3 regions of the Streptomyces sp. NPDC002088 genome follow, and region 3 is predicted to be linked to each of the others. Evidence: riboswitches for the same ligand, from Rfam matches in the RefSeq annotation. Region 3 holds a riboswitch; each other region holds the start of a gene.

Region 1 (3,377 bases), on a different contig from region 3:
CAGCCGCCCAGGGAGCGCAGATCCTCGCTGTTGCCCCGCCTGGCCCGCTCCTGGCCCAGCCGGACGAGGCCGCGCAGCACCTTCAGATGGGCCTCGGTACGTCGCTGGGCGGCCCGAAAGGCGCCGAGGGGCTCCAGGAGCATGCGCATCTCCAGCAGGTCGGAGGCCTCCAGCTCGGTGGGCTCCGCGACGCACGCGCCCGCGTGCCGACGGGTCACCACGAAACCCTCCGCCTCCAGGGTGCGCAGGGCCTCCCGGACGGGGACGCGCGAGACGCCGTAGCGGCGCGCGAGGAGTTCCTCGGTGAGCCGGCTGCCGCGCTCGTAGACACCGGCGACGATGTCGTCCCGGATCGCCGTGCATACCGAGTGCGCCGGAATACGCATGACCGACCTCCGCCTTAATCCCCGTGAAACGTCGCCGATTGACGTGCGTTCAGTGACTCTATTGCAATCAGCTGCAATTTCCGACGGGAGGCCGGAATCCAGGGATATTTTTTGGACAGCGGGGCCTCTGAAACGCCGAAAGCCCCGGCTCGGGGGGCCGGGGCTTCGGTATGTCTCGCCGTCCGTTGTCGGACGTTCACGCCGGGCGAGCGTCAGATGTTGACACCGTGCTTGCGGAGGTAGGCGACGGGGTCGATGTCCGAGCCGTACTCAGCGGTCGTACGGGCCTCGAAGTGCAGGTGCGGGCCGGTGACGTTGCCGGTCGCACCGGAGAGGCCGATCCGCTCGCCCGTGGTGACCTTCTGGCCCACGGAGACGCCGATGGACGACAGGTGGCCGTACTGGGTGTACGTGCCGTCGTTCATCCTGATGACGACCTGGTTGCCGTACGCCCCGCCCCAGCCTGCCTCCACGACGGTGCCGTAGCCGACCGCGTGGACGGAGGTGCCGCTGGCGGCGTGGAAGTCGATGCCGGTGTGGCTGCCGGAGGACCAGAGCGAGCCGCCGCTGAGGTAGCCCGTGGACACGTAGGAGTGGGAGATCGGCGCCACGAACGTGTTGAGGCGCTTGCGCTCGGCCTCGCGGGCGGCGCGCGCCTTGGCCTCGCGCTCCTTCTTGGCCTTCTCCGCGGCCTTCTTGCGGGCGGCCTCCTCGGCCGCCTTCTGCTCGGCGGCCTGCTTCTGGGCGGCGGCCTGGGCGCCGATCTGCTCGGCGACCCAGTCGCCGATGGTGATGACCGGGGTGAGGCCGGTCTGCTCGACGGAGTTCTCGGCGGCGAGCGCGGGGGCGGCGAGGGTGCCCATGACGCCGGTGGTGGTGAGGGCCGCGATGCCGGCTGCCTGAGCGCTGGTGCGCTTCATCCGGCCGGGACGACGGTGCTTCCCGGGGGCGCACATGAACGCCATGTAGTGGCTGGTCCTTTCCTTCCCTCTCGCCTACCGGGTTAGCTGACGGGTTCGGAGCAGGAAGGTCTCCTACGGACCCCCTCGCGGCACGCGCGGGCGTCCGATTCACCCCAGGGACTGCGATTGGGTCCCCGGCTCCCCTGGCTTGCGCCGTACGGGGACTCGGCGATGGCTGTCCGCTGCCGCGGGCGCGGCGCACTGCCTGACGAACAGCCCGGACGACCGTACGGGCGCCGTCTTTCAATCCTCAAACGGATCAGAGCTTTTGTAGCGCATGCCACAGGGCAGACAGGTAACTCTCCCTCAATTCGGACATTCTCCGGACATTGAGGGGCCCTGGCGACTCATCAGTCACCAGGGCCCCTACGCGCGCGTGCCTCTGCTCTGCCTCTGCTTGGCTTCTGCTTGGCTTCTGCTTGGCTTCTACTCGGCGGACACGACGGTGACTTCACCGATACCGAGGGCCTCGACGGGCTCCTTGATCTGCGCTGCGTCGCCGACGAGGATCGTCACCAGACGGTCCACGGGGAAGGCGTTCACGGCCGCCGCGGTGGCCTCCACCGTGCCGGTCGCGGCGAGCTGCTGGTACAGCGTCGCCTGGTAGTCGTCGGGCAGGTGCTGCTCGACCTGGTCGGCCAGCGTGCCCGCAACGGCCGCCGCCGTCTCGTACTTCAGCGGCGCCACACCGACGAGGTTCTGCACGGCGACATCCCGCTCGGCGTCGGTCAGGCCCTCCGCGGCGAGCGTGCGCAGCACGGTCCACAGGTCCTGCAGGGCGGGACCGGTGTTGGGGGTGTCCACGGAGCCGCTGATGGCGAGCATCGCGGCGCCCGTAGCCCCTCCGGGGGACGAGGGGGCCGCCGACCTGAGGACCTGCCCGAACGCGCGCACACCGTAGGTGTAGCCCTTCTCCTCGCGCAGGACGCGGTCCAGACGGGAGGTGAGGGTGCCGCCGAGGCAGTACGTGCCGAGCACCTGTGCGGGCCACACGCGGTCGTGCCGGTCGGCGCCGGTGCGGCCGATCAGCAGCTGCGTCTGGACGGCGCCGGGGCGGTCCACGATGACGACGCGGCCGGTGTCGTCGGCACTCACCGGCGGCACGGGGCGGGGCTCGGCCGAGGAGCCCGTCCAGGCGCCCAGGGTGTCGCCCAGCAGCTCGTCCAGGTCGATGCCGGCGAGGTCACCGACGACCACGGCGGTGGCCGTGGCGGGGCGGACGTGCCGGTCGTAGAAGACCCGCACGGCCGCGGAGTCGATCTTCGCGACCGTCTCCTCGGTGCCCTGGCGCGGGCGCGACATGCGCGAGGTGGCCAGGAACAGTTCCTTGGAGAGCTCCTTGGCGGCACGGCGGGCGGGGTTGGCCAGCTCGTGCGGGATCTCATCGAGCCGGTTGCGGACCAGCCTCTCGACCTCGCTGTCCGCGAACGCGGGCGCCCTGAGGGCGTCGGCGAGCAGGCCGAGCGCCTTGGCCAGGCGAGACGCCGGGACTTCGAGGCTCAGGCGTACGCCGGGGTGGTCGGCGTGCGCGTCGAGGGTGGCTCCGCAGCGCTCCAGTTCGGCGGCGAACTCCTCGGCGGAGAGCTTGTCGGTGCCCTCCGAGAAGGCCCGCGCCATGATCGTGGCCACGCCGTCGAGACCGGCCGGTTCGGCCTCCAGGGGCGCGTCGAGGAGCACCTCGACGGCGACGACCTGCTGGCCGGGCCGGTTGCAGCGCAGGAGGGTCAGGCCGTTGTCCAGGGTGCCGCGCTCGGGCGCCGGGAAGGCCCAGGGCCTGGCCTCGCCCGGCCGGGGCTGCGGGTGGAACTCCATCGTGGCGAGCTCGGTCACTGGGCCGCCTCCTCGGTCTCGTCGGTGGCTTCCACGGTCGCCGCGGACTCCGGGTCTTCGGTGCGTTCCGCCGCCTCGGCTTCGTCCAGGGCCTCGGGGACGGTCGGCTCGTAGACGAGCACCGCGCGGTTGTCGGGGCGCAGGCGGGCCTTGGCGACCTCCTGGACCTCCTCCGCGGTCACGTCCAGCACACGCTGGA
Region 2 (3,377 bases), on a different contig from region 3:
CGAGTGAGGAGCGCATCGCCGCCGTCTCCGCTTGGCGGGAGGCGCCCTACTTCACCGACGCCGAGCGCGCCGCGCTGCGGCTGACGGAGAAGGTCACGCGGCTCGCCGACCGGTCCGAGGAGTCCGTGCCGGACGCACTGTGGGACGAGGTGGCCGACCACTTCGACGAGAAGGAGCTGTCCGCGCTGATCCTCACCATCTCGGTCACCAACATGTTCAACCGCATCAACACCACCATCAAGGAGCCCGCGGGCACCACTTGGGGCTGAAAACGGAGGTGAGTCGAGGGGGCGCGGTGTCCGTATTCTCTGATCATGGCCGCTCCCCTCGCATTCTCACTCATCGCCACCGACCTGGACGGAACGCTGCTCCGCGGCGACGACACCCTCTCCGACCGGTCTCTCGCCGCGCTCGCGCGGGTGGCGGAGGCCGGCGCCCAGCACCTCGTGGTGACGGGACGCCCGGCTCCGAGAGTGCGGCCGCTGCTCGACGACCTCGGCTGCAAGGGGCTCGCGGTGTGCGGGCAGGGCGCGCAGTTGTACGACGCCGGCGCGGACCGTCTGCTGTGGTCGGTCACCCTGGACCGGGAGCTGGCCGAGACCGCGCTCGGCAAGATAGAGGCCGAGGTGGGGCAGGTGTACGCGGCCGTGGACCAGGACGGGGCCGACGGCCTCACGCTCATCGAACCCGGCTACCTGATGCCCCACCCGACCCTGCCCGCGGTACGGGTCGGGCGGCGCGAAGACCTGTGGGGCGAGCCCATCAGCAAGGTCCTGCTGCGCCATCCCGCCCTGACCGACGACGAGTTGGCAGTGACGGCCCGCTCCGTGGTGGGCTCGCTGGCGACGGTCACCATGTCGGGGCCGGGGACCGTCGAGCTCCAGCCGTGCGGCGTCACCAAGGCGACCGGCCTGGCGCTGGCCGCCGAGCGCCTCGGCCTAGGCGCCGAACGGGCCCTCGCCTTCGGCGACATGCCCAACGACATCCCGATGTTCGACTGGGCCGCTCATGGCGTGGCGATGGCCAACGCCCATCCGGAACTCAAGGCCGTGGCCGACGAGGTCACCCTGTCGAACGAGGACGACGGCATCGCCGTCGTCCTCGAGAGACTCTTCTACTGACGGGACCGGTCAGTACGCGCCGAACACGTTGTCGATCGAGCCGTACCGGGCGGCGGCGTAGTTGCAGGCGGCCGTGATGTTCGCGACCGGGTCGTAGATGTTGAACGACGTGCCGGACACGTGGTACGCGTTGAACGTCGGGTCGATGACCTGCAGCAGGCCCTTGGACGGGATGCCCTTCTTCGCGTTGGAGTCCCAGAGGTTGATGGCGGCCGGGTTGCCGGACGACTCGCGGATCACGTTGCGGTAGATGCCGTTGTAGGTCCCGGGGATGCCGTGCTGCGCCATGACGGCGAGGGACTCCCGGATCCAGCCGTCGAGGTTGTTGGTGTACGTCGTCGCGGCCGCCGGGGCGGCGGTCACGGACGTGGTGGTGGCCGCGGAGGCGCTGGCCGCCCCGAGGAGCGGAAGGGCGAGCACGGCCGCGCCGGTACCGGCGACGGCGAGGGTGCGGACGAGACGGGCGCGACGGTTCTGACCGGCAGCGATCATGTCTGAATTCCTCTCCGGCGCCTACGAGGTGAGCTGTCGGGTTCGGGCGGGGAGGTGCCCGGCCGCGCCGCCCTGCGGCGACACGACTTAACCCCTAGCCGTTCCGGTGCGATGCCCGGTCCGGCGGCTTACCTGGGTCCCCCGTTCCTGCCCTACGAGTGAGTTCGTTGATGGTGGTGTTGGGCGGCGGCAGGATTAGGCGTCCACCCGACAGGCCGGAACGTATGCGAGAGCACATGTCCGAAACAAGTGTCGGAATCACACCTCACCCCAGTTGACCTTGGTCTGAGGCATTTGGGCTACTTGATCCTTTGCAGCCGCCAAGGGGCAACTCGCTTGCGGCGAAAGGGAAACGGGGGGTGGGTGGGGAGTGTGACCACCTGTCGGCTCGCGTGACCCAACTCACTGTTTGTCAGCCCGTAGAGCATTTACCGCTAAGAGGAATTCATCTAGCAATCACGGCAAATCGGGCACTGGTGTATGGGGGTTTCGGGGCGTTCCGGGGGTGCGAGGGTCACCGGCATTTCGGATATTTTGGGTGTTCAGGGTATTCAGGGCGTTTCGGGCGTTCAGGGGTTCCGGGGAACCCGCTTCTCCCACGTCCGGTGGAACACCACCTCGCCACCCTCCGTGCAGATCACCTCGTCGGAGGTGACGAAGTCCGCCCCGTCGCAGCCGATCTCCGAGCGGGTCCGGACCGTCGTGTCCCACATGAGGTCGGGGCGGTGCAGGCGGATTGACCAGTCGGAGCGGGTGCGGGCGGAGAGGGGGTCCCTCTCCTGGATCGTGTACGTCTCCAGCGCGTCCTCGGTGAACTCCAGCCCGTCGGGGTACACGCGCGTGCCGCCGTAGCGCGGGTCGACCTCCAGTCGCCACTCGCCCTTCGCCACGTCCCGTACGGCCAGGCGTGCGGGACGTGGCTCTTCGAGGGTGGCGGGGAAGTTCACTCCCAGGGGATCGGCCTGCTCGGGTTCCTCGAACAGGATGTCCGCCGACTGCCTTGTGCGCACGGGCAGTTCGAGGGCGCTGCCGGCCGGGTCCAGGGTGAGGCCCGCCGCCGAACCGGGCTCGGGCCAGATCCACGGCCAGTACGCCGAGGAGACGGCGAGGCGGATGCGGTGGCCGGGCGGGAAGGCGTGGCCGATCCCGGTCAGCTCGAAGGTCACGTCCTCCGTGGCGCCCGGGGGCCACGGCACGGACCGGTCCCGGCCCAACCGCGCCGACAGGTTCAGTACGCCGCGCGTGACCAGGGTCGACGAGCCGTCTGGCGCCACGTCGCACACCCGGGCGATCACCTGGCCGCGCGGTGCGTCGGAGGCCAGCCGCAGCCGCACCCGCGGCCGTCCCAGCACCCAGGTCTCCTCCGCCACCGCGAACTCGAAGCACACCGAGCGCCCGTCCTCCTCGCGCTGGTCGGGCGGGAGGTCGGCGTCGTCGCCGAAGGGGAGGAAACGGCCCGCGTCGACTCCGGTGTGCATCGGGGACCGTACGAGCACAGGGGCGCCCCCGAGTTGGTACGTGACCGTCGTCACGTAGGGGGAGGGCCAGGCCGGCTCGCCGACCCAGCGGCCCGGCAGCGTCTCGTACACCGTGGCCGGAGGGTGGGAGTCGCTCACGTAGGCGCGCAGGAGCGGTACGTCGAGGGCGCCCGTTTCCCGGCCCTTCAGCCAGTGGTCCCACCAGCGCAGCGTCTCCTGGAGGAAGCCGATCGCCGGGCCCGGCGGCAGGCCGCGGTCCGGGTACTGGTGCGACCAGGGGCCGATC
Region 3 (3,377 bases):
GGACTCGCCGCCCTTGTTGCCGTCGATCCACGCGGAGTAGGAGTCGGCGGTGTCGACGAAGTTGCCGCCGGCGGCCGCGTAGGCGTCGAGCACGGCGAAGGACTGGGCCTCGTCGGCGGTCCAGCCGAAGACGTTGCCGCCGAGGGAGAGCGGGAAGACCTCGAGGTCGGAGGAGCCGAGCTTGCGAAGAGAAGTCATGCTCAACTTCAACACCCGCACCAGAAGCCTGCATTCCGCATTTACCCGGAAATCCGGAAACCGGCAAAGACCGGCAGCCCTGACGTCGGGGGGTGTCGTCAGGGCCGCCGGGGATCAGGAGATCAGGGAACCAGGGGGATCAAAGGAAGGCGACCACCCTCAGGGGATGCCTCAGGAGATGCCTCAGGGGGTGAGTCCCTTGCCTCTCAGCCAGGCCATCGGGTCGATCCCGTCCGCGCTGCCGCCCGGGTGGACCTCGAGGTGGAGGTGCGGCCCCGTGACGTTGCCGGTGGCGCCCACGCGGCCGATGACGTCGCCCGTGGTGACCTTCTGTCCGACGCTGACACTGATCGACGACTGGTGGCAGAACCACAGCTCGGTGCCGTCGTCGAGGGTGAGGATCGTGCGGTAGCCGTAGGAGCCGGCCCAGCCCGCCTCGGTGATCGTGCCGCTGTGGATCGCCTTGATGAGCGTCCCGGTGGGCGCGGCGAAGTCGAGGCCCGTGTGGTAGCCGGAGGACCACATCGAGCCGGCCTCGCCGAAGGTCGAGGTGATCGTGTACGAGGAGGTCGGCAGCGTGTACTGCTTGGCCAGCTCGGCCAGGCGCTCGGCCTCGGCCTTCTTCGCGGCCTCCTCCTCCGCCTTCTTCTTGGCGGCGGCGGCCTTGGCCTCCGCCTCCTGCTCGGCCTTGGCGGCCGCGTCGGCAGCCGCCTTCTCGGCCGCGGCGGCCTCGGCGGCGGCGGCCTTGGTCTCGACCTGGTCCTGCTGCTGCTCGGCCTGGGCCATGATGCGGCTGCGCAGCGCCTCGCCGGCGTCGGTGGCGCCCTGGGCGGTGTCGGCGGAGGTCACGCCGATGCTGCTGAGCGGGGTCGCGGAGCCCTTGGCGGAGTCCGCGGAGTCGTCGTCGGACAGCAAGGAGCCGACGGAGGGCAGGTCGGGCATGGAGATGGACACCGGCGGCTTGCCGGTGTTGGCGCTGGCCATGCCGCCCGCGCCGACGGCGGCTATGACGCCGACGCCCAGGACGGTGGAGCTGCGGGCGAGTCCGCCGCGCTGCTTGGCGACGCGATGCCGGCCGCGTACGGGGGCGAGGGACTCCTCGGTGGGGTTCCACTCCTCCCACTGGCCCTCGTCGGTGCGGTAGCTGCCGTAGCCGAAGGGCTCGGTGCTGCGCTGACTCGGCACGAACGGGGCTTCTGGGGCAGGCCGGTTGGACGCCACGTGGGCGTGCTCCTTTCCTTCCTTCTCGCCTACCGGGTTAGCTGACGGGTTCGGAGCAGGAAGGTCTCCTACGCGCGTATACCGCCCGTTTTTCACGGCGGTGTCCGTGCGATTCACCCCAAGGTGGTGGTTCCCCGGTTCCCTTGCGGGATTCGGCGCGTGCGCACGGAGCCGTCTCTTGTGACGGCTGGGACGACCGCGCTGCGTTATCGAACGTTAATAGACCCGGGGGCGTGATTCCAAGCCGTTCTGCTTGATCATTAACATTTTCGGCCTGGACTTACAGGCCATGACCGGCGGAAATCGGGCGAGTTACCCCTCATTTGCGCCCCCTGCGCGCCCCCGCGGGAACACCTCAGGAAACACACAGGTTTTGATGGTGACTCAGATGTTATGCGCAGGGGGGTCGTCCGGTCACTCCCGGTCACGGAGGTGGGTACCCGGCCATCGGTCACGGCCGTCGTACGGCGAGCAGCGCCATGTCGTCCGTCATCCCGCCCCCGGAGTGCCGGCGCACGTCCTCCGCGAGGGCGGCAAGCAGCGCCTCGGGGTCGCGGAAGCGGCGGCCCGCGAGCCGCTCCTCGGGGTCGTAGAAGCGGCCGTAGGCGTCGCGGGCCTCGGAGACGCCGTCGGTGTGCAGGAGCAGGGTGGCGCCGCTCGGGAAGCCGGCCTCGTCCGCGTGGTCGGGCCAGGTGCCCAGCTCGCCCATGCCGAGCGGCAGGGCCGGCTCGCGGGCGAGCAGCGTGCGCACGGTGCCGTCCGGGTGCAGCAGCAGCGGCGGCGGATGCCCGCGGTTGAGGATCCGGACGACCCCGTCGCCGTGCGGGAACTCGGCGAGTACGGCGGTGGTGAATCCCTCGAAGGCGTCCAGCCCGTCGCGCCGCGTGCCCTCGCGCGCCAGCGCCCGCTCCAGCCGCTGCGCGACCGCCTCCAGCGTCGCCTCCTGCTCGGCGGCCTCCCGGAAGGCGCCGATGATGACGGCCACGGCCGCCACCGCGCCCATCCCCTTGCCCCGTACGTCCCCGACGACGAGGCGCACCCCGCGCGGGCTGTCCTGCACCGCGTACAGGTCGCCGCCGATGAAGGCGTCTGCCTGGGCCGCCTCGTAGCGGGCCGCGATGTCGTACCCGCCGATCTGCCCGGCGGGCTCGGGCAGCACCGCGCGCTGGGCGGCCTCGGCGATCTCGCGGGCGCTGGCGAGCCGCTGGTCGCCGCGGCGCACACCGCGGTTGATGACCGCGGCCATGGCGGCCACCGTGGCCACGGTGACGACCTCGGTGACCATGTCCGCGTCCGGGCTCAGCCCGAACCTGGCGTGTACGGCGTACGCGGCGACGAAGGCGGCGGCCCCCGTGACGACGGTGCCGACGAAGGAGTACAGCGGGGCTGCCACCAGGGGGGCGGCTGTGAAGAAGGGGATCGCGGTGAAGTCGCGGGGGGTGCAGAGGTCGTAGACGATGCCGCCGACGGCCAGCAGCACGGGGACCATCTGGAGGAGGGCCCGCACGGACGAGATCCGCCGCTCCGCGTCGCCCGAACCGCCTGAACCGCCCGCACCGGGAGGGACGGGCGGAACGGGCGCCTCGTCGCCGAGGCCGGGGTCGGGCACCGGGTCGGCCGGGAGCCGGCCGCCGGCCCGGGCGTAGGGGACGACGCGGTAGTCGTCGTAGGGGGTGGCGGGCTCGTCGGGTGGGCCCTCGCCCGTCAGGTCACCAGGCCGCACCACTTGTCTCCCGCCGTCCCGCGCGAACTCCCGCGCTCACGCCACGAAGGTTCCAGGTTTGCCGGAGTGGGGGTGGGGGGCGAGCGGTGTGGGCCGACCGGATGACAACAGCCGCGATGGATTGCAACAACCGCGATGGACGGCAACAACACTCAGGGCCGGAATAACACTCAGGGCCGGAATCCATGAACTGGATTCCGGCCCTGAGCCTTCAGTAGCGGGGACAGGATTTGAA

What was found. A riboswitch is a leader RNA that binds a small molecule or an ion and turns the genes downstream of it on or off. The one in region 3 is predicted to bind cyclic di-AMP.
Region 1: another riboswitch for cyclic di-AMP. It lies ahead of ABT114_RS31585 (M23 family metallopeptidase); the one in region 3 lies ahead of ABT114_RS07240 (M23 family metallopeptidase).
Region 2: another riboswitch for cyclic di-AMP. It lies ahead of ABT114_RS17100 (transglycosylase SLT domain-containing protein); the one in region 3 lies ahead of ABT114_RS07240 (M23 family metallopeptidase).

What each region holds. Positions count from the first base shown of each region.
Region 1 is NZ_JBEOXO010000018.1:9,086-12,462, reverse strand. It holds gene ABT114_RS31590 (GntR family transcriptional regulator) at 1-386, opposite strand, end outside; gene ABT114_RS31585 (M23 family metallopeptidase) at 599-1,351, opposite strand; cyclic di-AMP (ydaO/yuaA leader) riboswitch at 1,364-1,529, opposite strand; gene ABT114_RS31580 (M16 family metallopeptidase) at 1,775-3,178, opposite strand; gene ABT114_RS31575 (M16 family metallopeptidase) at 3,175-3,377, opposite strand, start outside.
Region 2 is NZ_JBEOXO010000007.1:133,503-136,879, forward strand. It holds gene ABT114_RS17090 (carboxymuconolactone decarboxylase family protein) at 1-269, shown strand, start outside; gene ABT114_RS17095 (HAD family hydrolase) at 315-1,121, shown strand; gene ABT114_RS17100 (transglycosylase SLT domain-containing protein) at 1,131-1,613, opposite strand; cyclic di-AMP (ydaO/yuaA leader) riboswitch at 1,617-1,788, opposite strand; gene ABT114_RS17105 (CocE/NonD family hydrolase) at 2,183-3,377, opposite strand, start outside.
Region 3 is NZ_JBEOXO010000002.1:750,554-753,930, reverse strand. It holds gene ABT114_RS07245 (aldo/keto reductase) at 1-198, opposite strand, end outside; gene ABT114_RS07240 (M23 family metallopeptidase) at 382-1,419, opposite strand; cyclic di-AMP (ydaO/yuaA leader) riboswitch at 1,431-1,587, opposite strand; gene ABT114_RS07235 (PP2C family protein-serine/threonine phosphatase) at 1,871-3,142, opposite strand; tRNA gene ABT114_RS07230 (tRNA-Met) at 3,358-3,377, opposite strand, start outside.